DNA from 3 places in the Alteromonas sp. ABV4_515 genome. Region 2 is predicted to be linked to each of the others. Evidence: predicted binding sites of a transcription regulator. Region 2 holds the regulator's gene; each other region holds the start of a gene.

Region 1 (10,255 bases), on a different contig from region 2:
TGGAACGACTTATTAGAAGCGAGCGCTTTGATCGCATCGGTAAAACGATTTTTGTCGATGGGCTTCACAAATACCTGCCAGGCCGTGGCATCAGAATTGGCGATCACATTCGCGATGTGCGGAGAGGCCGATACCATCATTACCGGAGGCATATTCTTGCCCCAAATGGCTTGTAGGTATGTAATAAGTTCTACACCATTTATACCCGGCATGTAATAGTCTGTAATGATGCCGCTGTAGCTTTTCACCTTCTCCTGATTTGCCAATAAATCGGCGCCAGATTTGTAGGTATCAACGGCAAACCCTTCTGCTTCAATCATGCTTTGTATGTAGATGCGGGTTATTTCCTGATCATCCACCACCGCAAAACGATTGGAAAATTGTTCATTGGTGAGTGCTTCTGGTTGATGCTTGGCTGATTCTAAAGGCACCGTTAAAGTAAACTCAGAGCCGCTTTGCAATGCACTCGATACGGTTATACTTCCGCCCGCCTTCGCTAATAACTTTCTCGCTGTATAGAGGCCGGTACCTGCTCCGCTAAAGGAATAGGAAGGATCATAGCTGGTAGTAAACCGTTCGAATATGCGTTCCAACTCGTCTTCATGAATCCCGATCCCGGTATCGACAACACGAATGATGATAACGCGAGCGCCGTCGACGATTGCCACCCGATTGTATACCGACACCATGCCGTGGGGCGTAAATTTAACGGCATTGTCTAAAACGCTTTTAAGCGCTTTAACTAACAGCTCAGGATAGCCATGAACGAGATAAGGTAGACTACTGTCGTTGACTATCTGGTGATTTAGATTTTTCTTCTGACAGTTGTACAAGAATTCACTGTAAGCATCGTCGAGTGCTCTTACAAGTATGAAGTCTTCCGCTTTCGCTGTGACAGAAGTATCGCCAGACAGGCTTTCCATCAGGTTACTGCTCAGAGATAAAAGTGTATAACAAGCATTTTCCGCTTTCTGTAGCAAGGCAGCCTGACGGTTCTTTGCATTGGGTAAGAGCTCCAGCGCACCAATGATAACGGCAATGGGCGATCTGAATTCTCGGCTCATTGCCTTAATAAACTCTTCAGTGGATGACACCATCCGGTTGGTTTGCTCTCGTTCGTTTAATATATCGTTGCGGGTTTCCTGAACCATGGCGAACTGATCAAGAACCAAATTCTTTAATGGCCTGAAAAGCATAAGAATAATTATTAAGGCAAGGCATGTTGTGATGAACCACACTACTAACAGCATTATCTGGTTAAATTTGATGTCTCTGGAAAGTTGCGTTTCAAATAGCTGAACGGCTCTGTCTAAATCTCTCAACATGGCGGTGGCCGCAGCGAGTGTTACGGGTTTTAGGTTTGAGCCGCGAGCAGCCGACGCACTTGCCAGATACAAAGCATTCTCACCGTATTGCAATGCTTTCTTGTCGAGAGCGCCCTCATCACTAAAGTATAGCTGCTCCAGTTCTTCTGATAATGGCGTAAAAACGCCTTCCAGCGACTGCCTGCCAACCAGTACTTCGTGGTTGCGAAGAAACTCAGATGTTCTGGAAATTAACTCATTTCTTAGTCGTTTTTGTTCAACTTCTTTGCTTTCATCGGTGAGTAGTGTTTGCAGAAAGGCAATGCGTTGAGACAACATGCGTTGATAACCGGCAATATTAATAATTTTCGGCTGAATTTGTGTTGAGTCAAGATATGACTGGGTCCAAACAAAATATCCGGTCATAAGCAGCGTGATTGCGCAAGCTGCCAGCATGTAGGTTCGGCGTATTTTCTCTTTTATTGAGTCTCTGGTCAGCATAAGTCGAAAAGCAAAGAGGAATTATAAAAGCTTAGCTCAGGGATAGAAAACTGCTAGGTCAGCGAACTAACCAGCCTGCTGCTCAGCGCGAATAATGTACTTTTTTATTCCACGTAAAAACAACAGGCTGGGAATCACCATTAAAGCGGTAATGATAAAGAATGTCGACCAGTCGCCATTAAGTTTATCCACCAGATACCCGCTTCCTGAGGCAAGCAGGTTTTTACCCGCCACGCTTAACGAGGCCATCAGCGCATACTGAGACGCCGAAAACGTGCGATTACACATAACCGATATGAAAGCGACCATTGCCACCGTACCCCAGGCGGCAGTAAAGCCGTCGACAATGATGGTGAGGGCAAACAACGTTTTATCAGGACCTACATGGGCCATTAGCGCGAACATCAGATTGCTCGAGGCCATCGCTATACCCGCAATCATTAGGCCGCGATAAATACCGTAGCGCATGGTCATCATGCCGCCCAGAATGGAAAACACAATCGTCACCCACCAGTTAAGCAACTTAGAGTAGCCGCCGATCTCACTCTTGCTGAAACCTAGCTCTATGTAAAACTGCAGGCTCATTCTGCCGAGGAAGGCTTCGCCAATTTTAAACAGAAAAATGAATAACAGCAGTGAAAGCGCCAGGCGGACACCATTTCGTTGAAAGAATTCGCGGAAAGGCTCAGCGATTGTGACAAATAGCCAGGCACCTATTTTTTGCAGGGCCGTTGGGGATGCGCCTTTAGCGCCAAGTACTTTTTCGTAATAGGCCGTTGCTTGTGAAAGTTGCGCTGTGCGATCAACAATCGGTTCTTTGGCAACGAAGGTAAATAACGTGATGCCAGACATGATAGCTGCCAATAGCAGGTAAATATCGTTCCATGCCCAACCTGTCCAGTCTGCGATGAAAAAGGGCAGTGCACCTAATCCACCATAACCTGTCCACCATCCGGCAGTAGCCATAGACGAGCCTGCCGCTAGCTTCTCCCGCTCATTATCCTCAATTATGTCGATTCTGTAGGCATCTATAGCGATGTCTTGCGTTGCTGAACACAGGGCAATAACGAGTCCGAACAAGGCAACATAAAACAGTGACGAGGTGGCGTGTAGTGTACTCATCAGTAAACAACTGCCAATGATACAAAGCTGCATAGCAAGAATCCAACCCCGGCGCTGACCAAGCAGCGGCACCTTCAAGCGATCTAAAAGTGGAGACCAAAGAAAATTAATGGCGTAAACCGCGAATATGCTACCAAACAAGCTGATATCGGTGCGCGACAGCCCTTCGTCCTTTAACCAAGCTGTCATGACTGAGCCTATCATTACCCACGGAAAACCACTGGCGATGCCAAATACAAAGATGCTGAAAAGACGTTTGTCCAGAAAGGACTGAAGAAAGTGCATGATGAAAAAGTCCGTCCGATGGGATAGGGGAGAGGACTATTTGATCACGGATACCAATGTAAAACAACCAAAGGCAGAAATTAGTTTACGGGCGAACACCTGCGCAATCTAGCGGGCAAATTCCTTTACCTTCGAGGAATGCTAAGCAACGATGTAACTCTTCAACTAGCAAAGGATCGGATTTGAGTTTTTCTTCCGTCCAAAAGTGTAGTTGATTGAGTGTGTGCCAGAACACGCGCTCTCGTTCTGTATAAGGCTGATCGAGATCGTAGTTCACTAGACTCCACTCTTCGAGCGTGTCCCAGAAGAAAATGTCTAACTCGGAATGCGGTATAATACTTTGCCAAAAGCCCCGAAGATAAAAGCATAGTTGGTTGGCTTTGGCGTCGACAAAAGACAACAACATAATATTTAGCCTGTTAACTGATTCGCCTGACAGTATAGTCAAAAAAAATTCCATTTTGTGTAAAATCTAGGCAAAAAGAAACAGGTTTATGAAAATAATCAGAAAAAAGTGGGTTGGAAATCGTTACCACCCCAGATGATTAACCCATCCGTAAATCTCTTTGCTTAGGGTACGGCTAAAAATAGTGTCGCTGGAATTGGTAGCTTGGAAGAGCGGAGTAGTAAGCGCTTTATTGCGATAATGCAGTTTTAGCGCCTGTGTCGCAGCCAGCTTTTGTTTGGCTGCGCTATTTGCTGTCCATTGGGTGTTGATGGGGAACTGTAAATCTAGGACCGGGAATTCTGTAGCAGCCAGCTGTGCTGGAATTGCGCCGTTTGCTTCAGATTGTGGCCAGTATGGACTGATCACAACCATGCCATCTGGGGGCGGTAAAATTTCCGCAGACGTTAATGCAATCAGTTGGGCGGCGCTCATGCCCTGACTGATCACGAGTCTAAAGCCTGGGATCGTCTCTATGTGCTGAAAAACTGCGTTTGCTAAAAGCGCGACTACCGAGCGGTTGCTGGCGGGATCGACCATGGCCTCTCTTGCTATTGCCCGTGGGTGCATACTTGTTGCCCCAGACGCCTCAATAATTGCAGGCGCGTTCTCATTGTTTTCACCCGGTTGAGAAGGTTCCATTGCCTGTGAAACCGATGCGCTTACGTCAACTCCCAGCGTTGCTGCTGGCACCACCAACGTGTGCCATCCCCGGTGATTCAATTTAACTGCGAGGGCGCGAGCGTTATTCAGGGTAAGTCCTTGATAGCCAGTATCTGTAAAAATGAGTGCCACGCCGCGACTTAATGACGTTGTTGGTTCACCACTGAAAACCGGCATATCTTCATCGCCAACCAATATGGTTTGATACTCGTCTGGCAGGTATTGATTCCGGATGTCGTCAGCTAACATCGCGCTCTGTAGAGGCAGTGCCAGTAAGCAGGACAAACAAATCAGAAAATGACGCACATTCACTCCGGGTAAAAAATTACTCACGCTCTAAGGCGTATCGGCCGGGGCTGGCGAAATCTAAAGTGTTTCTTATTGCTAAAATGAGAGAAGTAAAAATCTACTCTGATAGTGCAAGTGGTTCAGGCCGGTAGTCCATGAATGGAACATGGGCGGTAAATCGTTGCCATTGGCCAGAGGCTGGATGCTGCAAAATTAACGTTTCTGCATGCAGTTGCAAACGGGGAGCAAGGTCACGTGCTTCGTCGTGGGCGTAAAGTCTGTCACCCAGTATAGGATGCCCAATCGACAGCATGTGTACTCTGAGTTGATGAGAACGCCCCGTCACCGGTAACAGTTCCACCCAGGTTTCATTTTCCAATCGACGGATCACGCGGTAATACGTTAGTGAAGGCTTACCATTCTCATGATCGACTTTCTGCTTAGGACGGTTAGGCCAGTCAACAATCAGAGGTAAAGTCACTTCGCCCTCGTCTTCGGCAATAACACCGTCGACGCGGGCATAATATCGCTTCTTCGTGAGGCGGTCCTGAAACTGCCGGGAAATTTGGCGATGGGCTTCTTTGTTCAGCGCCATCACCATAATGCCAGACGTTGCCATATCTAATCGGTGCACCACCGTGGCGGTAGGTAACACCTTTTGTACCCGACTAATCAGCGCATCTTTGTGCGCGGGTTGAATACCCGTGACACTCAGCAAGCCGCTCTGTTTGTTGGCCACTACGATGTCGTTGTCGTAATGCACCAACGACAGATACGGCGTCATCGGTGGGTTATAGATAAACGGCTTTTTGCCTGGCGGCATACTCATGGGTTGTTTACCACTATACGCAGACCTTCCAGTTGCACCGTGGCCGACTGCAACGCTTTGGTGAGCGCATCACGTTGATGCTCGATAAACGCAATTTCGCTGTCGCGAACAGCCGGGTTTTGCGCTTGTAGATCTTTCAAACGCTGCGCCTCGCCAGTCAATGTGGATTGCATGCTTTCAATGGCATCGTGTTGGATCTGATTCGCTTTTTGCTGTGCCAGAGTGGTCGCTTTTTCAATATGCAGGGTAAGCTGTTGCTGTAGCGCCTGAATCAACTGTTGGGAGATCTTTCTGCCTGCTTTACGTGGATACCCAAAGTCCAGTTCTACCGGTTTGCCGTGGCCGTCAAGGCAAATCAAGAATGGCGTGGCAGGCATAAAGCGGCCTGGCTGCAATGTACGATCAGCATTGGCTTGCAATACAAACAGGGCTTCCAACCAGTAGGCGCCTTTGGGTAGTTCTCTGTCGGCAATAAAACCAACACTCGCTTTACCCATCACGTCGGTTAAGATCATATCAATGGCGTTATGCACCAATGGATGATCCCAACTCAAGAAGTGCACGTGTTCAAGGGTCGTAGCGACGTGGCGGTCATACGTGACTGTCATGCCTTCAGGGTCTAAACCTGGCAGGTGATTCACCATAGACTCCGATGGCGTGAGAATATAGCAGTCGTCGCCTTTGTCTTCCTGGTTTACACCTAGCGAGTTCAGCAGTCGGCCCATGAAGTAAGGCAGGATAGGATCGTCATCCAGTTCTTCAATATCTTCAATTAATCCTTCAACCCGGCCTTCACCAGAAGCGTTTAGTTCAAGCAAGCGGTCGCGGCCCGCATCGAGTTGAGCTTTGAGATCATCATTAAGGGTTTTACTGGCACTAACCAATGCATCAACTTGCGATTCATCTTCAGGGTCAAGACAAGCGCCAACCAGTTGAGCCTGCACTTCTGCAAATACGCCCGAACCTGTAGGGCAGGTGTGTGTGAACGCTTCCAGGCCATCGCGGTACCACTTCAACAGCACTTCCTGGGCGGTGCCTTCCAAATAGGGCACATGGATCTGAATATCTTTGGTTTGGCCGATACGGTCAAGACGACCAATACGTTGCTCCAGCAGATCCGGCGTTAGCGGCAAATCGAAAAGCACCAAGTGGTGAGCGAACTGGAAGTTACGGCCTTCACTACCGATTTCACTACACAGCAAAATTTGCGCACCTTCTTCCGGGTCGGAGAAATAGTGCGCCGCTTTATCACGCTCAACAATACTCATGCCTTCATGGAAAACACTGTGGCGAATACCGCTGCGTGAGCGAATCACTTCACCCAGCTGTTGGGCGGTTATTTTATCCGCACAGATCAGCAGCACTTTGGCAGGGCGTACCGTTGGCAGAAAATCCAGAAGCCAATCTACCCGCGGGTCTGCATCGAACCAACTGTTAACCAGGCTGCTTTGACGCTCTGGGTACAGGGCATCAAACAGTTCGCCACCACAAACAGCACTGTCGTACATTTCCGGTAGTGCCAACGGATAGCTGTTAAGCATACGCACCGGGAAGCCTTCGATACCGGCGCGGCGGTTACGGAACAAAATACGGCCGGTGCCGTGGGTATCAATCAGTTGGCTCAAAATGGCCTGTCGGGTGCTGGGCTCATCAACATCGCCATAACGGGCCAGAATATCCGGTGCTAATGCTGTTAGCTGAGATTTTGCGTCTGCGTTTAACGGCGCGTCGTCGAGCAGTGGCGCAACTGCATCGGCCAATTTGCTATATTCACTTTCTTCTTTGAGGAATTGCTCATAACTGTGGAAGCGGGCAGCGTCGAGCAGACGCAGGCGAGCAAAGTGACTTTCGTGTCCTAGTTGATCGGGTGTTGCGGTAAGCAACAATACGCCAGCCGTAATACCGGCCAGTGCTTCAATGCGTTGGTATTCTTCTGATGGCGAGTCGCTGGACCAGGCAAGGTGGTGGGCTTCGTCAACAACCAGTAAATCCCAGCCTGCATCCAGTGCCTGTTGATGGCGTTTCGGATTGTCGGTTAAGAAGCTAATACTACACAGCACCAGTTGATCGTTTTCAAACGGGTTACCGCCGGATTCATCCAGCGCATCACAGCGACTTTCATCATAAATAGCGAAAGCCAGGTTCACCCGGCGCAGCATTTCAACCAACCACTGATGCACTAGCGAATCTGGCACTACGATCAGCACTCGCTGTGCACGGCCGGTTTTTAACTGACGGTGAATCACCAGCGCCGCTTCGATAGTTTTACCCAGGCCAACCTCGTCGGCCAGAAGAACCCGCGGAGCGTGACGGTTACCCACTTCTGATGCAATGTGTAGCTGGTGAGGAATAAGCTCAATACGCGCACCCGCCAAACCTATGGTACTGGATTGCATATAAGCATGCTGATGCTCTAGCGCTTCTTTGCGCAGTTCAAACCACTTAGGCACATCAGTCTGCATGCTGAACAGACGTTGCTCAGGCTGATTCAGACGGATTTGATGATCCAGAAAGGTTTCTGCCAGCTTAGCGGTTTCTTTGGTGTCTTCCCGCAGGCCGTGATAAATCAGTACACCGTTGTTTTCTTCAACGCGCTGAATCTGCAGTTTCCAGCCTTCTTCGCTGGGCACCACATCGCCTTCTGTGAATGTCAGGCGGGTGAGGGGCGCGTTATCCTTCGTGTAGGTTCGACTTTCGCCGGATGCCGGAAACAGGATTTCCACGGCGCGAAAATCAACACTTAATACCGCGCCAAGACCTAATTCAGACTCGGTATTGCTTAACCAGCGTTGACCTACAGAAAACGTACTAACAGAACTCATAAACTCACCCTTAATTTTAGCGGCCGGTATTGTACTTAACGTACTGTGATGAATAAAGGCAATTGGACCTGTCAGTATAGAAGAATTCCAGGTTTCCGGAGTAGTTCAGGCTTCGATGGAAGTTTCACAAGCGACAGACTAGCTAACAAACTTGTAAAATTGTAGCGATTGGCTACAATTTAGATTGTTTTAGCCTGACTTGAATAAAAGTGTATGAGTAAGCATTCAACCCCTTTGCGTTTAAATGAATCATTAGTCAGCGATGCTAAAGTTATGTCGTCTGTTTATCACCGTTCCACCAACGAGCAGATCGAATACTGGGCGCATATTGGTCAGCTTGTCGAAACAACATTATCTGCATCAGACATTGCTCTGCTACTGGCTGAAAAAGCCGAAGTTACAGTTTCGGTATCAGGAAATCGTACAGCTACTGATGCGGTAGAGTATGAAAAGTCGGATGAGAAATTTGATCCACTGACATTAATGAACACAGTAGCCGAAGATTCACAATCGGGTAGGGTAGCCGCGGCGTTGAAGCAGCGTCAGCATGTTCTTTATGAGCCCGCCGGAGAACCCGGTATGCTCCGTGCGGTTTATCCGAATGGAGAAACTGAAGTCGGTATCTTCAAAAACGGAAAATTCAAAAAACGTAAGCGCGTGTTGTGACCAAAGAAATCATTATTCTGGCTGGTGGCAATGGCGCGGGTAAAAGTACCTTTTACGAACGTTACCTCAGCAAGAGGCAAATCCCGTTTCTTAATGCGGATATATATGCCGCGAAACACTGGCCAGACTCGCCCGAGGCACATAGTTACGAGGCAGCAAAAGCTATTGAGCAGGAACGATCATTGCACCTAAATCTGGGGCTGAGTTTCTGTTTCGAAACTGTGTTTTCCCATCCCTCTAAAATAGACTTCATTGCTAAGGCACGGGCCAGAGGATTTGATGTGCACCTTATCGTAATTCACATTGCCAGCGAACCCGAGGTCAATATGGCCAGGGTGGCGGACAGGAAACGTCGCGGCGGCCATGGTGTGCCTGATGATAAGGTGGCAGCGAGAATACCGCGAACGCTGGAGCATGTTCAGTCAGCACTGGATTTGTGTACGTCAGTGTCTTTCTATGACAATACCTTCATCGATGAGCCTTTTTGCCCTCAGGGCGTTTATAAGAATGGTTCTTTTCATCCTCATCCAGCCTGCCCTCAAACAAAAAGCTGGGTAAATAAGCTTCTGGAACGTTAACCCGTTCCTGTTTATTCAGCGTCTCTGAAACTGGCCGTAACATAATGCCGTGCTAAAAAAATCGCAAAAATAAGTGCTAAATCCTGAAAACTGGATTATGGTGGAATTGAAAGTCGACGCGACACGGAGTAGAGCGTCAGTTCGACAGCGACATCTTCTCCTGCGCGAGACTCTTGATTGCACGTCAGCAATTAGGCGGGCCGGTTATACTCTTGTCGGAGCGAAGGATGCCAAGAAAAAAATCTACAGAAACAAAGATCTACGTTTTAGATACTAACATTCTGCTACACGAACCCCTTGCATTTCTCTCATTCAAAGAAAACGACGTTGTCGTACCAATGACAGTTCTTGAAGAACTGGATTACATTAAAGATAGTAAAAAAGACGTTGCCCGCGATGCCCGGGTGTCTATCCGGTCAATGGAAGATTTGCTCCATGATGCAACGCCGGAAGATATGTTAGCCGGGGTGTCTATGGAAGGGCTGGGCGCGGGTGAGAATAAACCCACTGGTTCGTTATCCATATTTGCCGATCTGAACATGGTGGAATCTCAGCAGGTATTTACCAGCAACGAAAACGATAACCGCATCATTAATGTTGCCCTGCATTTACAGAAAACCTATGCGCCACAACAGGTGGTGCTGGTAACCAAAGATCTCAACATGCGTCTTAAAGCCAAAGGTGCCGGACTAGCCCATGTTGAGGATTACCGTACCGATCAGCTCATTACTGATATTAAGTACCTTTCTAAG
Region 2 (10,255 bases):
GGGCTACCGGCTTATTCCGTTAGTCGATAAATCCCAGGGCGGCGAACTGCTCACCCGAATCAAGGGCGTACGTAAAAAGCTCTCTCAGGAACTTGGCTTTCTGGTACCGCCGGTACACATTCGCGATAATCTGGATCTCGACCCCAATGCTTATACCATTGCGATGTTGGGTGTCACCATTGGCGATGCGCAAATCAGTCACGATGAAGAACTCGCCATTAATCCTGGACAGGTATTCGGTAAACTCGAAGGGCGCGCAACCAAAGATCCTGCCTTCGGTTTAGACGCAGTGTGGATTAGGCCGAACCAGCGTGAACATGCACAAACACTCGGTTATACCGTTGTTGACGCTGCTACCGTAGTGGCAACGCATCTAAGCCAGCTGCTGAGTAACAATGCTTATCAACTTCTCGGCCATGAAGAAACTCAGCAACTACTGGATATGCTGGCTAAGTCTAGTCCGAAACTGGTCGAAGGGCTGGTGCCTGACATTCTACAACTCAGTACCGTGGTGAAAGTGCTGCAGACACTGTTATTTGAAGGTGTGCCTATTCGAGATATGCGTACCATTGTTCAGACGTTGACTGAGTACGGCCCGCGTAGTCAGGACCCAGATGTACTGGTGTCTGCGGTGCGTATTGCGCTAAAACGTCTCATCGTTCAGGAAATCAGCCAAGGCGCCAAAGAAGTGCCCGTCATAACTCTGGCACCAGAGTTGGAACAGATGTTGCACCAGTCTCTTCAGGCAGGGGGAGAAGATGGCGCCGGTATCGAACCAGGACTCGCAGATCGTCTCCAACAATCCTTGCAACAGGCCGCACAACAACAAGAGCTAGAAGGCGAGCCTGCAGTACTCCTGACGTCAGGTATGTTGCGACCTGTGCTGTCACGCTTCCTTAAATATTCGGTAGCTGGCTTGCATGTGTTGTCGTACCAGGAAATACCTGACGACAAGCAAATTAAAATTGTCAGCTCTGTCGGTCAATAATCTGACACTGGGTGAGTGAAGAGGTTGAGATGAAAATCAGACGTTTTTTTGGCAAAGATATGCGGGAAGCGTTAAGCCAGGTAAAAGCCGAATTGGGCAGTGATGCCGTCATTATGTCGAACCGTAAAGTGGCCGATGGTATTGAGCTGGTGGCTGCTTACGATAAAGAACCTGAGGCAAAACTTAACCTGAACACGCGCCATGACAACAAAGCATCCGCGGGCCAGCAAAAGGCCACGCCGAGCCTGAGCGAAATTATTGGTGATGATGGTCCTGACAACCTCCGTGCATTATTAGAAAAGCAGGCTGCCGAGCGAAACGCAGCGGCTGACGCTGCTACGCAGCAAAACGCACCGCGCCAGGTTCAGCCTCATTCCCAGCGCGACCTTGCTCAGCCTCAATATCAATCACAGCCTAAGGCACAAGCTCAGCCACATTCCCAGCGCCCACAGCAGCAAACTGCACAGCAAGACAATGATGTATTTTCTTTTGCTGATGTATTTAATCACGGGCGCAACAACACTGCACCAGCTTCACAAATGAGCCCTGACTTCGAAGCTGCGCCTTCTCAGCAGGCACCTTCGAGTAACGCGCAGGGCAATAGTGAACTGGATGCCATCAAAGAGGAATTGGCGTCTTTACGTAATGTGCTGCAATATCAGGTGGCCGACCTGATGGAAGCGAAGAAAAAGCGTCAGCGACCCGTTCACAGCTACCTGATGCAATGCCTCACTGGCATGGGGTTAAGCGTTGCGCTGGCTGAACAGTTAGTACATTACACGCCTTCACAGTACACCGAGCGTGAAGCGTGGATTTATTTGTTGAACCTGTTGGCTAACCGTCTGAACGTTTCGGGTAACGATATTCTTACGCAAACCGGTGTTGTTGCACTGGTCGGTCCAACTGGCACGGGCAAAACCACTACCGTTGCAAAGCTTGCTGCACGTTATGCACAAAAGTACGGGGCAGAGCAGGTAGCGATGATCACCATCGATACCTATCGGATTGCAGCTTATGAACAGCTGGCGACTTACGGCAAAATTATTGGCTGTACTACCCGAAAAGCACAAAGTAGCGAAGAATTAGCTGAACAACTCTTTCAGTTACGTCATAAACGTCTAATATTAATAGATACAGCAGGTTTTAGTCAGCGAGATAGCCGATTAATTCAACAACTTGGTCAGTTTAGCAACGGTCAAATGCAACCTGTACGTAAATACCTGGTTGCGCAAGCTAATACCCAATATCCTGCTCTGCAGCGCATTATTGCAGCGTATAATTCGGTTAAACTCGACGGCTGTATCTTCACTAAAATTGATGAGTGCTACAGTTTGGGTGAGGTATTAAGCGTTGCTGTTGAGCAGCAGCTACCGGTGAGTTATGTGACCGATGGCCAGCAGGTGCCTGAAGATATTAAAGTTGCTGATGCGAAATCTCTCGTATCTGCAGCGGCAAAGCTTTATAAAAAGTACGGTTTGAATCATACTAAGCATAATCATGAAGTTAATTCAGTTAAGGCAGTATGATCGAAGATCAAGCGAGTAGCTTACGAAAGATGAATCAATCACGCCTCATTAAGGTTATAGCCGTCACCGGCGGTAAGGGTGGTGTGGGTAAAACCAACATCACACTGAATACGGCCATCGCCATGGCAAAGCAAGGCAAACGGGTGATGGTGCTCGACGCCGACCTTGGCCTGGCTAACGTCGATGTTATGCTCGGACTGCGAGTAGAGAAGAACCTTTCTCATGTGCTGTCTGGCGAATGCACCCTCGACGATGTGCTGGTAACCGGCCCCCATGGCATCAAAATCGCACCGGCAACGTCGGGTACGCAGGCAATGACAGAATTGTCGCCTACCGAGCATGCAGGTCTAATTCGTGCGTTCAGTGAATTGCGCTCGCAAATCGACGTGCTCATTGTCGATACTGCAGCGGGTATTTCCGATATGGTGCTGAGTTTCTCCCGGGCGTCTCAGGATATTATGGTCGTGGTGTGCGACGAACCCACCTCGCTCACTGATGCCTATGCGTTAATTAAAATTCTAAATCGGGAACACGGTGTTTTTCGGTTTAAAATTGTTGCCAACATGGTGCGGGACATACGTGAAGGACAGGAGCTTTTCAGTAAATTATCAAAAGTCACTGGGCGTTTCCTTGATGTGGCGCTTGAACTGGTGGCTACCGTCCCCTTCGACGAGAATATTCGTCGAGCGGTAAGAAAGCAGACAGCCATCGTTGATGCTTTCCCAGGCTCGCCTGCCGCCGTAGCCATTAGTCAATTGGCGACCAAAGCGGCTAATTGGCCGGTTCCTGCCCAGCCAGGCGGACATCTCGAATTTTTCATCGAACAACTGGTAGCTAAACAAGCGGTAGGAAACCAACGTTGAACAGTAAAGCAGCAGCTTACCGACAACAGAATGACACTGCACAGTTGGTAGAGCGACATGCACCATTGGTTAAACGCATAGCCCATCATTTGATGGCCCGTTTACCTGCCAGTGTGCTTGTGGACGACCTGATACAGTCTGGCATGATCGGATTGCTGGAAGCTGCGAAAAATTTTGACGGTTCGAAGGGCGCCAGTTTTGAGACGTTTGCGGGTATTCGTATTCGCGGTGCCATGCTGGATGAAATTCGAAAAGGTGACTGGACTCCCCGTTCAGTGCACAAGAATAGCCGCGCAATCACAGAAGCTATCTCTTTAGTTGAAAGAGAAACAGGAAGAGATGCGCGCGATGTTGAAATAGCTGCTAAGCTAAATGTCAGCATTAATGATTATCATCAAATGCTTAACGAGGTTAATGCCGGAAAATTAATCGGTATCGAAGATCTCGGTGTATCTGAAGATGTGATCACAACAGAACAAAGTAAGGGTAATGACTCACCGTTAGAAGATCTTATGCAAGGCGCCTTTCAGAAAGCGCTGGCATACGCTATAACAACATTACCCGAGCGGGAAGCGATTGTATTGTCTCTGTACTATGACGAGGAACTGAACCTACGTGAAATAGGTGAAGTGCTCGACGTGAGTGAGTCCAGAGTCAGTCAAATTCACAGCCAAGCCATGTTAAAACTAAAAGCACGAATGCAATCCTGGCAGGCTGAAGAATAGCGCACACCAATATTAATAACGATTTACTATCCTTCACCGGAGGCTATTTTGGACAAGAGCATGAAAATTCTCGTGGTAGACGATTTTTCTACGATGAGACGAATCATAAAAAACCTGCTTAAAGATCTTGGATTTTCCAATATTCAGGAAGCTGACGATGGTAGTACAGCTTTGCCTATGCTCCAGCAAGGCGACTTCGACTTTGTCGTGACTGACTGGAACATGCCGGGAATGCAAGGGATCGATCTTCTTAGAGCTATCCGTGCTGACGACAAACTTAAACACTTACCAGTGCTCATGGTGACTGCAGAAGCGAAGAAAGAGCAAATTGTTGCTGCTGCACAAGCTGGCGTAAATGGATACGTGGTGAAACCATTTACAGCAGCTACACTAAAAGAGAAATTAGACAAAATCTTTCAGCGTTTAGGCTAACTTAGCAGCACCTGCCAGAGAAGAGGATTACTGGATGTCACCCATTAAAAAAGTCCCTATTTCGCTAGAAGAGGCGAAGCAACTGGTTAGTTATCTAGAGCAAGGGGATGATGAATCCGCCAATGCTCTGTTGGAGGCAGTATCAGCCAAGGAATCTGTGGAGCTCTTTGCCGAGGTTGGCAAGCTTACCCGTCAGCTCCATGATGCATTAAACACATTTCAATTAGACGAGCGCATCGCAGGCTTAGCCAACGATGATATTCCCGATGCGCAGACTCGTCTGAATTACGTCATCGAAGAAACAGAGAAAGCCGCCAACACCACAATGGATGCTGTCGAGTCATGCATGCCTATTGCGGAATCTCTGGCAGAGCGTATCGGCGCAATTGAGCCTGAATGGCAGAAACTCATGACCCGTCAAATCGAGCTAGGTGAGTTTAAGTCGTTGTGTTTGGAAATTGACTCCCTGTTTAAAGACGCATCTCAGGATTCGACTAAACTTAATAGTCTGTTAACCGAAGTGTTGATGGCACAAGGTTATCAGGATCTCACGGGGCAGGTTATTCGACGTGTAATCGATCTTGTGAAAGAAGTAGAAGATAGCTTGGTGAATATGTTGACTGTGTTTGGTGAAGCTGGTCAGCCTAAAGATAAAACACCCACCAAGAAGCCAGATGCGATTGAGGCAGAAGGCCCAATTCTTGATGCTGAAAAACGTGACGATGTTGTACAGGGTCAAGACGATGTGGATGACCTTCTATCAAGCCTTGGTTTTTAGGGGAGCGAATGAATGTCGTTTGAAGTTGATGAGGATATACTACAGGACTTTCTGGTTGAGGCTGGTGAGATCCTTGAACAATTACAGGAACAGCTGGTCGACCTGGAAAACAACCCGGAAGATGCTGACCTCCTCAACGCTATCTTCCGTGGGTATCACACTGTAAAAGGTGGTGCTGGTTTTCTTTCTCTAACCGAACTGGTAGAGATTTGTCACGGTGCAGAAAACGTCTTTGACGTGATGCGCAACGGTCAGCGCACGCTAACACCTGAACTTATGGATGTTATTCTCCAAGCCACGGATGTGGTTGTTGAGATGTTTGAACGTGTTAAAGCCCGCGAACCATTAGAGGCCGCAGACACAGCACTGGTCGATACCCTCCATAAACTCAGTAAGCCTGAATCCGCAGACGAAAATATTTTCGGCGATGTTTCAGCCGCAGCGCCGGTAGTTGAGGCGCCTGTCGAAGAAGAACCAGAACTCATTGTTGAAGAAACGCCTGTTGCACCCGAAGCTACTGCTGTGGCATCTGGCGACAGTGGTATTGAAGATATCTCAGAAGATGAGTTTGAAGCCTTGCTGGACCAATTACATGGTTCAGGTGCGCCTGGTCGTCCTGCTGAATCTGCAGCATCACCGGCCCCGGCAGCGCCAGCGGCACCTGCAGCGGGTGGCGATGGTGAAGATATCACCGATGATGAATTTGAAGCTCTACTTGATGAGCTTCACGGCAAAGGGCAGTTTAAAGGGCCATCAGATGCTGCGCCAGCACCGGCAGTCGCACCCGTTGAGCCGGCCGCAGATAGCGGTGACGACGAAATCACTGATGACGAATTTGAAGCCTTACTTGATCAATTGCATGGTAAAGGTCAAGGGCCTGCAGGTGGCGTCGAAGTAGACAATACTGCGACCAAAGCAGTTCAGGCCGCGAAAGCAGAACAGAGTAAGGCAGCAGAGCCGCCTAAGGCAGCTACACCGCCTCCGGCCGCCAAACCGGCGGAACCGGCGAAGCCTGCGACACCTGCTAAACCGGCAGCGGCCAGTAAACCTGCGCCTGCTGCTAAAGCCGCGCCAGCCAAGAAAGAAGAGAAGGCACCGCAAGCTGAAACCACTGTACGGGTTGATACCAAACGCCTCGATCAGATAATGAATATGGTGGGCGAGTTGGTGTTGGTGCGAAACCGCTTACTTAGCCTTGGCATCACCACAAACGATGAAGACATGTCGAAGGCCATTGCCAACCTCGACGTTGTAACGGGTGACTTACAAGGCGCGGTAATGAAAACCCGCATGCAGCCCATCAAGAAGGTTTTCGGTCGTTTCCCTCGGGTTGTACGTGACCTCGCCCGCAGCTTGAAAAAGGAAATTACCCTTGAGCTTGAGGGTGAAGATACCGACCTGGACAAAAACCTGGTTGAGGCACTGGCCGATCCGTTGGTTCACTTAGTTAGAAATTCCGTGGACCACGGTATTGAAATGCCAGATGACAGGGCAAATGCCGGAAAACCGCGCATGGGTACGGTTAAGCTATCAGCGTCGCAAGAGGGTGATCACATTCTGCTTACTATCGATGATGATGGTAAGGGCATGGACCCTGAAAAACTGAAAGAAATTGCAATCAGTCGCGGTGTTCTCGATGCCGATGCGGCAGCCAGAATGTCCGATGTTGAAGCATTCAACCTGATTTTTGCCCCGGGCTTCTCCACCAAAACCGAAATCAGTGATATTTCGGGTCGTGGTGTGGGCATGGACGTGGTGAAAACCAAGATTAACCAACTCAATGGTACCGTAAATATTGATTCTCAGATGGGTAAAGGAACCCGTCTTGAAATCAAAGTCCCACTGACGTTGGCAATTCTGCCTACCCTGATGATTGTTGTTGGCAAACAAACCTTCGCATTGCCGTTGGGTGCTGTGAATGAAATCATCAACATGGATATCAAAAAGACTAATACGGTAGATGGTCAACTGACCATGATAGTGCGTTCAAAAGCGATTCCATTGTTCTTCCTCGGCGAATGGTTAATTCGCGGACCAAAAGACATTAGCAAAGAAAAAGGACATGTGGTTGTGGTACAAATTGGTACCCAACAGGTCGGTTTTGTTGTCGACGCGCTAATTGGTCAGGAAGAAGTGGTGATTAAACCGCTGGATGCGTTGTTGCAAGGAACTCCAGGCATGGCCGGTGCAACCATTACATCTGATGGTGGTATTGCACTCATTCTGGATATCCCAAGTCTTCTTAAGCGCTATGCCCGTCGGTCATAGCTGCTAGTAAAGGAACTTCTTGTTATGGCGTTTAAAGTCCTTGTTGTGGACGACTCAACGTTTTATCGTCGCCGTGTCCGTGAAATTCTGGATGAAGACAGAGAACTTCAGGTTGTAGGTGAAGCCTGTAACGGCGAAGAAGCGCTGGATATGCTTGTCAAGCTATCGCCGGATGTGGTGACCATGGACGTCGAGATGCCGGTAATGGACGGCATCACGGCGGTCAAAAAGATTATGGCTAAACGTCCAATTCCAATTTTGATGTTTTCATCGCTGACTCACGAAGGTGCTCAGGCTACCCTGGACGCACTGGAAGCTGGTGCGTTGGATTTTCTACCGAAGAAATTTGAAGAGATCTCTAAAAATCGCAAAGACGCTGCGAGCCTGCTGAGAACCAAAGTCAGGTTACTTGCGCGGCGTGGTGTGGGTATACGCCGACCGCCAATGGCCCGTGCTGCTCCAGCACCTAAGCCTGCGCCTCCTATGCCTGCCAATGCACCCAAAGCCACGTTTTTTAAAAGCTCGTCTGTGCTTACAGGGCGGGCCGAAAGTGCCAGTGCCGCACCAGTGGTGTCTCAAGTTAAAGCCTCAGGCAAGCGTTATAAGTGCCTTGCCATTGGTGCATCAACCGGCGGGCCTGTGGCATTACAAAAAGTGCTTTCAGGTTTACCTGCTAACTTTCCTCATCCTATTGTTCTGGTTCAGCATATGCCCGGAACGTTTACCAATGCGTTTGCTCAGCGTTTACACAACAACTGTGATATCTCTGTGAAAGAAGCGGAGCAAGGTGACATCCTGCGGCCTGGTTGTGCGTATTTGGCGCCAGGGGGCAAGCAGATGGTGGTAGATTCCCGCTCTTTGCCAAATATTGCATTGCGTGATGCGCATGCTCACGAGAAAGATACCTACAAGCCCAGCGTGGATATTACCTTTAACAGTTTGGTTGATATTTACGGCGGCGACGTACTGTGTGTGATCCTTACCGGTATGGGAGCAGACGGGCGCGAAGGCTGTGACGCGTTGCATAAAAAAGGCGCAAAGGTGTGGGCTCAGGATGAAGATTCTTGCGTGGTTTATGGCATGCCGCAGGCTGTGGCAAAAGCCGGTATTGCGGAAAAGAGCATCAATATTGAACATATTGCATCGTGTATCCGCTCTGAGATGATGTAGAGCGAATTCAATCAGCAGGAGTTGAAGGTTGAAAATATGGACGATTGCCAACCAGAAGGGAGGAGTGGGAAAAACCACGACCACCGTTACGCTGGGAGGCATTCTAGCGCAACAGGGTAAACGGGTGTTATTAATCGACACCGATCCTCACGCGTCGCTCAGTTATTACTTTGGTACCGATGCAGAAGAACTAAGTGCTTCTGTTTACGATATTTTTATTAATCATCAGGAGATATCTGCCGATAGGGTACTGGACAGCTTGTGCCCCACCAAATTAGACAGCTTGTTTATTCTTCCGGCATCTATGGCATTAGCCACGCTGGACCGACAAATGGGTATGCAAAATGGTATGGGACTTATTCTTAAAAAAGCCTTGCAGACTGTGGAAAAGGAGTTCGATTACGTACTGATCGACTGCCCACCTGTATTGGGTGTATTGATGGTGAATGCGCTGGCAGCCTGCCATAAAGTGGTGGTGCCGGTGCAAACCGAATTTTTGGCACTTAAAGGTCTCGACAGAATGGTGCACACCCTAGAGATTATGGGGCGTTCGTTACGTAAGGAATTTGACACATTGATTGTGCCAACTATGTTTGATCGCAGGACAAATGCGGCCATCCAGGCACATCAAAAATTGCAAGACGATTACGGCAGTAAAGTGTGGAGTGATGTCATTCCCGTCGATACTCGGTTCAGAGATGCGAGTCAGGCACAGACACCTGCCTCTGTGGTTTATCCGAGATCGCGAGGGGTCTTCGCCTATACTAAACTGTTAGATGAATTGGAACTATGAGTCGACTATGAGCAAGAGTACGCCGTTCGCCCGTGAAGATGTGATGCAGGCGTATCTGGACAGCTTACTACAGAGTCCGGAAGACCCGGCAGATGTCACGGCAAACACCGCTCGGTTACTTGAGCAGGCGACTGCTGACATCGTGGCCCGGGAACCGGTAGCCACGCCCGTTGAAGAGGTTGACGTGGCTGCGCCTGTGGTGGAAGAAATTGAGGAAAGCATTGCTTCTGCAGAAGCCATTGTGGTACCTCAAGAGCCGGTGACTCACCGGCCCATTCAGGATTTGCTTGAGAGTCGTTTCCAGGCACTGTTTTTTGAGGTAGCTGGTCTCACACTGGCGGTGCCTTTAGTGACACTAGGCGGTATCCACCGCATGGAAAAAGTCGGTGGGCTCATCGGTAAGCCTAAGTGGTTTAAAGGGGTGATGCTGCATCGTGAACAAAAAATAAACGTTGTTGATACTGCAATGTGGGTTATGCCAGAAAAATACGATCAAAATCTCGCAGAAACGCTAAACTATCAGTATCTTATTATGTTAGGGGACAGTTTGTGGGGCCTAGCCAGCGACAAACTGGTCAATACCGTTACTCTTACCAAGGACGAAGTGAAATGGCGTGAGGCCGGTGGCAAACGTCCATGGTTAGCGGGCATGGTAAAAGAAAGAATGTGTGCGTTAATCGACGTATATCAGTTAATTGCAATGCTAAATAAC
Region 3 (10,255 bases), on a different contig from region 2:
AAGTGACGAGTTTGCTAACCTCTATATTTTGCCCATGTGCGCGGCTATTTGGTCTGCCAGCCTTGAGCAAACCAAACAGTTTCCCCTCGCCTTCTTTTTGCAGTTTTTCAATAACCATGGCCTGCTCAGTGTCAACAATCGCCCTCAGTGGTACACATTGATTGGCGGTTCTCACAGTTATATCCCTGGCATCACTAAAGGCTACGAAGATAAAATTCACCTGTCGTCAGCGGTCTACAAAGTAAAAAAAATAGAAGCAGGCTGGGAGGTATGTATTGAAGGCCGGGAAAGCAACGTTTTTGATGAAGTAATTTTTGCGTGTCACTCGGATCAGGCATTGCGTATGCTAGATGCGCCTACCGATGCACAACAAGCGATACTTGGCGCTATTCCTTATTCCAGTAATGATGTGGTGCTTCACCTCGATACCACACAATTACCCGACAGAAAGCTGGCTTGGGCGAGTTGGAATTACCATTTAAAAGAAACACCGGATGAGCATCATGCGCCGGCCTCAGTTACCTACGACATGAATATTCTACAGCGATTTGACAATGCGCCGGTCACATTCTGTGTAACGCTGAACAACACAGATGCCATTGATGAAACAAAAATCTTACGACAATATTCGTATGCCCACCCTCAGTTCAGCGGCAGCATGGTAGCCGCACAGCGTCGACGCGCTGAAATCTGTGGCATTGATGGCTTACATTTTTGTGGCGCATACTGGTACAACGGCTTTCATGAAGACGGCGTGCGCAGCGCATTGGATGTCTGCGAACGTTTTGGGGCTTCGCTGTGAACGTAAAACCCAGCGACATGGAAAGTGCGATCTACCAGGGCAAAGTTTTTCACCAACGGTTTCGCCCCACTCAGCACAAATTCGACTACGATATATACTTGTTCTGGTTGAAATTGTCTGAAATTGATTCCCTGAGTCATACACTGAGACATTTTTCTATCGGCAAACGTGGCTGGCTCAGTTTCCATCGCGATGATTATTACGGTGAGCCATCAGTGCCGTTAGATGAAGCGATACGCCAAAAAATGACGGCGCTTAATCAGGGTAAAAAGCTCGATGGTGAGGTTTTCTTTTTTGGTCAACTTCGCACTTTAGGCATTTATTTTAGCCCGGTAAATTTTTACTTTTTAAGAAGTCCTGAGCACAATCGCTTCACGCATATGCTCGCTGAAGTCAGCAATACGCCGTGGAATGAACGACATTACTATTTAGTTGATATGGAAACCCAGGAAGATACCGAGAAAGCCTTCCATGTGTCGCCGTTTAACCCACTGGACATGACTTATAAATGGACAATTAGGCAGCCCGATGCACATTTCAACCTGGTAATGGCGTGCCATCGAAAAGAAAAGGATTTTACCGCTGGTCTGAATATGAAAAGAATTTCATTAGATAATACTAACCTGCGCATTATGCTTAGACGTATACCTAGTATGACAATAAAAACAGTGGTGGGGATTTATTGGCAGGCGTTGAAGTTATTCATCAAACGCACACCAATATACGATCACCCTAACAGCCAGGAACCGAGATAATGTCACACGGTGAATCAGCGTTTATTTTTGAGCAGGAAGCCAGCGGTATAGACCGCGCCTGTCGCGCAGCTTTTTTAAAAGTGCTGTCGATTTTACCTGAAGGTCACATGACCATTCAGGAAAACGGCACGACAGTGGGTGAATTCGGTAACCCGTCACACGATTTGAAAGCAGACGTAAACATTCTGAATGTGAAAGCTTACCGTCAATTATTATTTGGTGGTAGCGTTGCAGCGGGCGAAACGTACACCGATGGCTTGTGGACAAGCAGCGATCTTACGTCGGTCATTCGTATCTTTGCTCGTAACCTACCAATGCTGGATAAATGGGAACAGAAATACCGTTTGTTCATGCTACCTTTTCAGAAGGTGCAGCATTTTCTCCGCCGCAATACGGAAATTCAGGCGAAGAAGAATATTGAAGCCCATTACGATTTGGGCAACAAGCTCTATACCCGCTTTCTCGACCAGTCAATGATGTATTCATCTGCTATCTACCCAGATCCCAACGCATCGCTATCTGACGCCCAGACGCATAAATTGAAAACCATTTGTGACAAGCTGCAACTCAAACCTGGTGAACATTTAATGGAAATCGGCACGGGCTGGGGAGGGCTAGCCGTTTACGCAGCGAAACATTACGGTTGCCACGTGACTACCACCACCATCTCTGAAGAGCAGTTTGCGTATGCACAAGAATGGATAATTAAAGAAGGGTTGAGCGACAAGGTTACCTTATTAAAGCAAGATTACCGAACCCTTGAGGGTCAGTACGATAAATTGGTTTCCATCGAAATGATTGAAGCGGTGGGCAAACGTTATCTGGGGAACTTTTTCAGTAAATGCGCTTCACTGCTAAAGCCTGAAGGGCTCATGCTGCTGCAATCTATCACCATTGATGACCGCCGCTACGAAAGCTACAGCAACAGTGTCGACTTCATTCAGAAATACATTTTCCCGGGCGGATTCTTGCCCTCGCAACTCATTATTAATGATTACCTGAAACGTCACAGCGACCTTTCAATTCGCGATTTGCAAGATATCGGCTTGGACTACGCTAAAACCCTGGATGATTGGTACGAGGCATTCATCAATGCAAGAGACCCCTTAAAGCAGGACGGTTACGATGAACGTTTTATGCGTATGTGGACTTACTACTTAAAATACTGTGAAGGTGGATTCCTTGAACGCACTATTTCGACGGTGCAATTGCTGCTGTCGAAACCGCATTACCGCGAGGCAATTACACGGGGCGCATAACAGCGCCCCTTTTATTATTCTTCCCCGCCGCTGGCGCTGTTGTTGAGCACCGAGATAGGGTCTGAAATCAGTGGCTTGCCTTGGTTGATATTGATCTCTACCCGGCGATTACGTGCTCTGTCGTCAGACGTAGCCGCGTTTTCCACCAGCGGTTTAGTGTTTGCAAGCCCTACTACCGACATGCGGGATTCATCAAAGCCTGGCGCATTTCGCAACTCTTCAGCAACCGCCACCGCCCGCTGGGCAGACAAGTCCCAGTTTGAACGATATAACTCATTCGCTATGTGCTGACCATCACTGTGGCCTGAAATCTCAATTTCTCCCGGCATATCTGCCAGCATCGTACCAATTTTTCTGAGCACCGGTTTGAACTGAGGCTGTAAAAATGCAGAACCGGCAGAAAAAGAACCATTCTCACGAATTCTGATCGTGATCTGCTGACCCAGCGATTCCATTTCAATCGAACCGTCTGCAATTTCTTTCTGCAGTTGTTCAGCCACCTTTTTCATCATTTCGTTATCTTGTTCTTTATCAGAACTTTGCGACGAGGATGCGGCAGAATCGGATGCTGTTTGTTGCGCCTGACCACCACGCTGATCACCCCGTTGGGTTTGACGGCCCCCGGAGGAATCCTCATCACCGGCCTGAAACTCCAGGGTCGGTTGCGTCATATCAATGGTTTGCTGCTGAATGGTTTCAATGGGGGTAGGATCAGGGCGGCCTGGACGGAACTCCATAGCAATAACGCTCGTTCCTTTAGGGATGTCCTTCACTTCAATTTTATTTTGCACACCAAAGGCAAACTTCATCGAACCTGCGATTTGTTTAAACTTCAGTACGTCCATTTCCGAAAATGACAACAGCAGTACGAAGAAACACATCAACAGTGACATCAGGTCGGCAAATGTCCCCATCCATGCCGGTAGACCGGGAGGAGGACATTTAGGGCATTCGTCAGACATCGCCCCTACTCCTCATCACCGCCGCGCTTACCGGCAGCAATGTAGTTTTTCAAAATACCTTCGATGACTTTTGGGTTCTGGCCATCGGCAATACCCACAATACCATCGAGGATCAACGACTGGTTCAGCTTTTCTTCTTCTTTGCGGTTTTCCAGCTTCGCTGCAATGGGCAGACAAATTACGTTGGCTAAGAATGCGCCGTAAAGTGTGGTTAACAATGCAACCGCCATCGCAGGACCGATAGACTTCGGGTCGTCCATGTTGGAAAGCATGGCAACCAAACCAACCAAAGTACCAATCATTCCCATGGCAGGGGCAACGTCGGCCAGGCCTTTAAAAATAGAACCACCGAACTCGTGCCGTTCGGTGGTCATCAGAATATCTTTTTTCAGCGTTTCACGAACCACTTCAATATCGTGTCCGTCTACAAGCATATCTACCCCTTTCTGCATAAAAGGGTTATCAATTTCTGCTTCTTCCAATGCCAGGAAGCCACCTTTTCGTGCTGCATCTGCCATTTCAACGATTTTTTCAATAAGCGCATCTGGCGGATCGATTTTAAACATGAACGCTTTACCCGCCACCTTGCCGGCACCGAAAAATTGGCCAAGGGTGAACTGGGACATAACCACGAAAATAGAACCACAGAAAACGATGAGCACCGAGGCGACATCGACAAACATGGACAGATCTCCACCGAGGATCATGGCCATGACAATAAAGCCGATACCACCTAACATGCCAATGACGGTTGCTAAATCCACTTATTGCTCCTCAAAAAACTCGTACTAGCGCTGTTGGCAGGTTGTTGTGAATGGTCGTTTACGACCTTGTTTATTATAACCTGTTTTATTCGACCTGCCGGAAACTGTCATCGCTGACTTATACTCTATCGGCCAGATTTCTGAATTCTATAATCAAAGCATGAACTTTTCAGGATGAATCCTCATTATCAGGTATCCTGAGCGAAACCAGTCGGATAGCCGCTTTTTCCGGCATGCTCATTGGACAAACCAATTGACCCGGCGGAAACCCTCGGTTAATGTGCGCGTTTACCATTAGTTACCCACGGGATCTCTGACGTGTCTGAAGAAAAAGCGCCTTCTCAACCTTCATTCGAAGCCTCGCTGCAGGAACTTGAAGCCATAGTGACAGAAATGGAATCCGGCGAATTACCGCTTAATGAAGCATTGGAAAAGTTCGAACGTGGTGTAAAATTATCTCGTCTCAGCCAACAGGCGCTCGCCCAGGCAGAACAAAAAGTCAAAATTCTGCTCCGCGAACAAGGTGAGGACAGCCTCGTTGACTTCACCCCATCTGAAGACTGATTAACGGCGCCCATGGTGCCTCTGCTACCCGTTTTACAGGTAATTCATGATTAATATCGACAGCTTACGTCAGAAGATTAAACAAAATACTGACGAAAGCCTGCTGCAATACGTAGCACAACTACCTGACCACGCCCCGCAACTTCGTGCGGCTATCGAATATTCATTACTGGCTGGCGGTAAGCGCATGCGCCCTCTGTTGGTTCATCTTATTGGCAACACGCTGGATATTCCTGGTCAGGATCAAGCTGCAATAAGCATGGCCATTGAATGTATTCATGCTTATTCACTTGCCCATGATGACTTACCCGCCATGGATGATGATGATCTCCGCCGCGGAAAACCCACTTGTCATATACAGTTTGATGAAGCAACAGCCATTCTCGCTGGCGATGCACTGCAAACGATGGCGTTTAGTATTTTAGCCGAAGCGCCAATGAGTAAGTTCGCCCAGGATAAGCGCGCTATATTAGTTAGCATCCTTGCCCGTGCCTCAGGCTATATGGGCATGTGTGGCGGCCAGGCTATTGATTTGGCGTCTACAGGTAAATCCATAGATATCGACGCACTAACGCGCCTGCACCGTTTAAAAACAGGGGCGTTATTGCAGGCTTGCGCCGAAATGATCACATCACTGGCTGAAGAACTCGACCCTGCGCACCGTAACGCCCTTATTCGTTACGCCAGCGATATCGGTCTTGCCTTTCAGATCCAGGATGACATTTTAGACGTGGAAGGCGATGCATCTGTGATTGGAAAGCCTCAGGGCTCCGATATAGAAGCAGGGAAAAATACCTTCCCGGCATTGTTAGGGATGACACAAGCAAAGGCGGAATTAGCCCGTCTACACGATAGTGCACTTCAAGCATTAGACAGTTTGCCCTACAATACCGAGCTGTTATCTGCTTTTACCGATTTAATGGTAAAGCGGACATTCTGATTTTCATGCTAAACAACAAAATGAAAAAAGAACAATGAGTTTAGATTTATCGCACTACCCTCTTCTGGCGCAGGCACAGACTCCGGATGAACTCAGAAAATTGCCGCAGGAAAAACTGCGGGCCGTAGCAGACGAACTTCGACAGTTCTTACTGACTTCGGTTAGTCAAACCAGTGGCCACTTTGCCTCTGGCTTGGGTACCGTTGAGTTAACCGTGGCGTTGCACTACGTATACAACACGCCCTTCGACAGACTACTGTGGGATGTAGGTCACCAGGCCTATCCACATAAAATCCTGACGGGCCGCGCACAGCGAATGTCTACTATTCGTCAGAAAGACGGTTTACACCCCTTCCCTTGGCCGCCTGAAAGTGACTATGACACGTTTGCCGTTGGGCATTCTTCAACGTCGATCAGTGCAGCGCTGGGTATGGCTGTGGCTGCCGATAAAGAAGGCCAAAACCGTAAAGTCGTTGCGGTAATTGGTGATGGTGCGATGACTGCAGGTATGGCGTTTGAAGCGCTGAACCACGCTGGCGATATCAATAAAGACTTAGTGGTCGTGCTGAACGATAACGAAATGTCGATTTCGGAAAACGTAGGTGCGCTAAACAGCCACCTTGCTCGCCTTCTTACCGGCAACTTCTTCAATAAAATTCGCGATGGTGGTAAGAAGCTCCTCAGCAATGTACCGCCAATTAAGGAATTCGCCAGCCGTGCGGAAGAGCATATTAAAGGCATGGTGGTACCGGGCACAATTTTCGAAGAGCTTGGCTTTAACTACATTGGCCCTATTGATGGCCATGACGTAAACGCCGTGGTAGATACCCTGCGTAATATGCGCCAATTTTCGGGCCCTCATATTCTTCACGTGGTAACACGTAAGGGGAAAGGCTACCCGGTAGCAGAACAAGACCCAATTAAGTATCACGCGGTACCGAAGTTCAATCCGCTGGATAACGCATTACCTAAAGCAGCGCCATCAGCCCCTACTTTCTCGGCGATTTTTGGCCAATGGTTGTGCGATATGGCTGCGGATGATCCAAAACTCATGGCGATTACACCCGCCATGCGTGAAGGGTCTGGCATGGTGAAGTTTTCACAGCAATTCCCTGATCAATACTTTGATGTCGCAATAGCCGAACAGCACGCGGTGACGTTTGGCGCCGGCTTGGCGAAAGAAGGTTACAATGCTGTTGTGGCAATATACTCGTCGTTCCTGCAACGGGGTTACGATCAGTTAATTCATGACGTGGCACTGCAAGAGTTACCGGTATTATTCGCTATCGACCGCGCTGGTGTGGTCGGCGCCGATGGCCCAACGCACCAAGGGGCATTTGATATTGCGTTCTTACGCTGCATTCCAAACATGATAATCATGACGCCCTCAGATGAAAACGAATGCCGTCAAATGCTGTTTACCGGCCATAAAGCAAATATGCCTGCGGCTGTCCGTTATCCGCGAGGAAGCGGCAATGGTAAGCCCGCCGATGACGTTATGACAGCGATGACGCTGGGTAAAGCCCGTACGCTTCGAGCAGGCAAAAAGGTGGCTATCCTGAACTTTGGTACTTTGCTGCCCGGCGCGCTGGAAGCGGCTGAAAAGCTCGATGCGACCGTGGTGGATATGCGTTTTGTGAAGCCCATCGATGGCGATATGATCACCGAACTTGCCTCTTCCCATGAGCTGCTAGTGACACTTGAGGACGGCTGCATTATGGGCGGTGCAGGCTCGGCAGTCAGCGAGTACTTAAGTGCGAATAAGCTGCTTGTCCACACATTACACCTTGGTCTGCCAGACAGCTTCATTCAGCAAGGTACCCAGCAGCAAATGTTCGCTGAGCACCAGATTGACGGAGCAGGAATAGAAGCGCAAATTACGGCGTTTCTTGCCAGGTAGTCAATATAGTCTGCTAACCAGCATAGTGCTTAACAATAGACGGGAGCCATCAGGCTCCCGTTTTTATTTTTCGCACTGCGACACTATTGCTTTAAGACTTCTTTGAACGTGCTGGCAAACATTAAATCTTGTTCTTTCACCAATCTCTGTTAATCACAACAACGTAGCAATGGTTCATTCTCAGAACAGGACGCTGCATATAATGACCTTTCGACTCAGCCTACTATCACTCTCGACGCTATTTTCATTTTCCAGTTTAGCTCAGGTCGCCGTTGCGCCTGAAAACGGTTACGCACCTGGTCAGGTCGTTCCCTTGCCCGAGCCATTTGCTACCGAGTCAATAGATCGGAGAACTAAAGTGATCGGCTGGCCTGAGGGGAAAACACCTACAGCGCCACAAGGGTTTGAAGTGAAGCCTTTTGCTACTGATCTGAAACACCCACGCTGGATTTACATACTCCCTAATGATGATGTTTTAGTTGCGGAGTCTGACGATGCGGAGAAAGGCAGCGCTGACAGAATCACTTTATTACGTGACACAAACGATGATGGTGTTGCTGATGAGCGCCATACGTTTATTAACCATAGCCTGAACCAGCCGTTCGGCATGGCCCTTCTCGACGATAATTTTTATGTCGCTAACTCAGACAGCATTATGCGGTTCCCTTATATTGAGGACGCAGAAACCATCTCTCAAAAAGGTGTTGTGGTTCATGAACTCCCCGCCGGCGGATACAACCATCATTGGACCCGCAACATTGAAGTTGATAACACTGGGAAGAAGTTTCTACTCACAATTGGATCATCAAGTAATGTAGGCGAGCATGGCATGGATAAGGAAGCCCGACGGGCTAAAGTCCTCACCGTAAATCCTGATGGCACTAATGAGACAATATTTGCATCCGGGCTGCGTAATGCAAATGGTCTGGACTATAACCCGGTTACCGGCGAATTGTGGGCTGCCGTTAATGAGCGAGATAAACTGGGTGACAACCTGGTGCCAGATTATGTCACCAGTGTGAAAAAAAGCGGCTTCTATGGTTGGCCTTATAAATACTACGGCGAGAATATTGACCCGCGCTGGAAAGATAAGATGCCTGATGATTTACCGGAAACGACAATAATCCCGGATATTGCGCTTGGCAATCATACCGCCACGCTGGATTTGGAATTTTACGACAGCAATAGTTTTCCTGAACGCTATCACAACGGTTTATTCGCTGCTCAGCATGGCTCCTGGAATCGTGCAAAATACAACGGCTATCGCATTGTTTTTATGCCATTCAAAGACGGCAAACCCACTGGTGAGATTGAAGAATTTCTAGGTGGTTTCATTAAAAGCATGGATACAGATGAAGCCTATGGCCGACCTAGCGCAGTGCGTGTCACCTCCAGCGGCAAGTTATTGGTTGCAGATGACGATGGTAATACTGTCTGGTCAGTGCAAGCTGCAGATTAATGGCCTTTTTTTTTCTAAAGCTAAGCGGGAAAAATTAAGCAGATACAAAAATCCGGCACTTATGCCGGATTTTATATTTCGCTTACAACTAATAATTACCTAAGCAAGACAGGAAACAAATAGATCGCGCCCTGCAAGCAGGCAAAAGACATCAGCCCGGCCAGAATATCATCCAACATTATTCCCAAACCGCCATGCACGGTTTTATCCACTGGGCCGATTGGCCAGGGTTTGAGTATGTCGAAAATGCGGAACAGTACAAACCCTGCAATGACAGTCCACACTGTCAGCGGCACAAACATGAAGGTAAGTAGCATACCTGCCACTTCGTCCCATACAATAGAACCGTGGTCATGCACGCCCATATCGCTCGCGGTACGGCCACAGAACCAGATTCCAACGATGCAACTAACAAGGGTAGCGGTTAAGAAAATACTATCGCCTAACGGCGCGAGAAGAAGGATTAGCGGGATTGCCGCCAGTGAGCCGAAGGTACCAGGCATCAATGGAATAAGGCCTGAACCAAATCCCAGTGCACAGAAATGCACGGGATTTTTCATCGAAACTCGGGCGCGATACTCAGGTTGCATTAAAACTCGTGCTCGTAACCCACAGCATCAGGTAGTTCATAAGGTGCATCGTACAGCTTGAGGTCTACCTTGCCCTTTTGTCCGGTAACCTGGCCAATACAGGTCGCTTTTACACCAGTAGAAGCCAAAGAGGTTTCTAAATTCCCCCGCTGCTCCTCATTTACCGTGAAGACTAGCTCGTAGTCGTCACCAGCGGTTAACGCGTAGCGGTAAGCTTCCTGCGCACCCAGGCAATTAAATAATGGGGATGAAACCGGCAA

The links. Region 2 encodes FliA, which starts transcription of late flagellar genes. Its sites were predicted from a motif close to CTAAAGNTNNNNNNNNNNNNGCCGATA; they were not measured.
Positions count from the first base shown of each region.
Region 1: ACXAGX_RS16585 (DUF3530 family protein) is a predicted target of FliA. The motif match lies at 4,665-4,691, and genes of this name have one in related genera.
Region 3: pomA (flagellar motor protein PomA) is a predicted target of FliA. The motif match lies at 4,669-4,695, and genes of this name have one in related genera.

Region 1 covers NZ_JBSWWZ010000007.1:39,244-49,498, forward strand. Annotated here, with positions in the region: gene ACXAGX_RS16570 (response regulator) at 1-1,760, opposite strand, end outside; gene ACXAGX_RS16575 (AmpG family muropeptide MFS transporter) at 1,872-3,212, opposite strand; gene ACXAGX_RS16580 (hypothetical protein) at 3,298-3,660, opposite strand; gene ACXAGX_RS16585 (DUF3530 family protein) at 3,742-4,626, opposite strand; gene ACXAGX_RS16590 (pseudouridine synthase) at 4,727-5,437, opposite strand; gene rapA (RNA polymerase-associated protein RapA) at 5,434-8,259, opposite strand; gene ACXAGX_RS16600 (TA system antitoxin ParD family protein) at 8,473-8,925, shown strand; gene ACXAGX_RS16605 (ATPase) at 8,922-9,503, shown strand; gene ACXAGX_RS16610 (PhoH family protein) at 9,731-10,255, shown strand, end outside.
Region 2 covers NZ_JBSWWZ010000003.1:319,388-329,642, reverse strand. Annotated here, with positions in the region: gene flhA (flagellar biosynthesis protein FlhA) at 1-988, shown strand, start outside; gene flhF (flagellar biosynthesis protein FlhF) at 1,018-2,514, shown strand; gene ACXAGX_RS09200 (MinD/ParA family protein) at 2,511-3,377, shown strand; gene ACXAGX_RS09195 (RNA polymerase sigma factor FliA) at 3,374-4,102, shown strand; gene cheY (chemotaxis response regulator CheY) at 4,151-4,534, shown strand; gene ACXAGX_RS09185 (protein phosphatase CheZ) at 4,569-5,312, shown strand; gene ACXAGX_RS09180 (chemotaxis protein CheA) at 5,325-7,580, shown strand; gene ACXAGX_RS09175 (protein-glutamate methylesterase/protein-glutamine glutaminase) at 7,605-8,750, shown strand; gene ACXAGX_RS09170 (ParA family protein) at 8,779-9,543, shown strand; gene ACXAGX_RS09165 (chemotaxis protein CheW) at 9,551-10,255, shown strand, end outside.
Region 3 covers NZ_JBSWWZ010000002.1:723,283-733,537, reverse strand. Annotated here, with positions in the region: gene ACXAGX_RS07565 (NAD(P)/FAD-dependent oxidoreductase) at 1-802, shown strand, start outside; gene ACXAGX_RS07560 (DUF1365 domain-containing protein) at 820-1,557, shown strand; gene ACXAGX_RS07555 (class I SAM-dependent methyltransferase) at 1,557-2,816, shown strand; gene ACXAGX_RS07550 (flagellar motor protein MotB) at 2,831-3,778, opposite strand; gene pomA (flagellar motor protein PomA) at 3,784-4,542, opposite strand; gene xseB (exodeoxyribonuclease VII small subunit) at 4,861-5,106, shown strand; gene ACXAGX_RS07535 (farnesyl diphosphate synthase) at 5,156-6,046, shown strand; gene dxs (1-deoxy-D-xylulose-5-phosphate synthase) at 6,081-7,946, shown strand; gene ACXAGX_RS07525 (PQQ-dependent sugar dehydrogenase) at 8,149-9,405, shown strand; gene ACXAGX_RS07520 (phosphatidylglycerophosphatase A family protein) at 9,501-9,995, opposite strand; gene thiL (thiamine-phosphate kinase) at 9,995-10,255, opposite strand, start outside.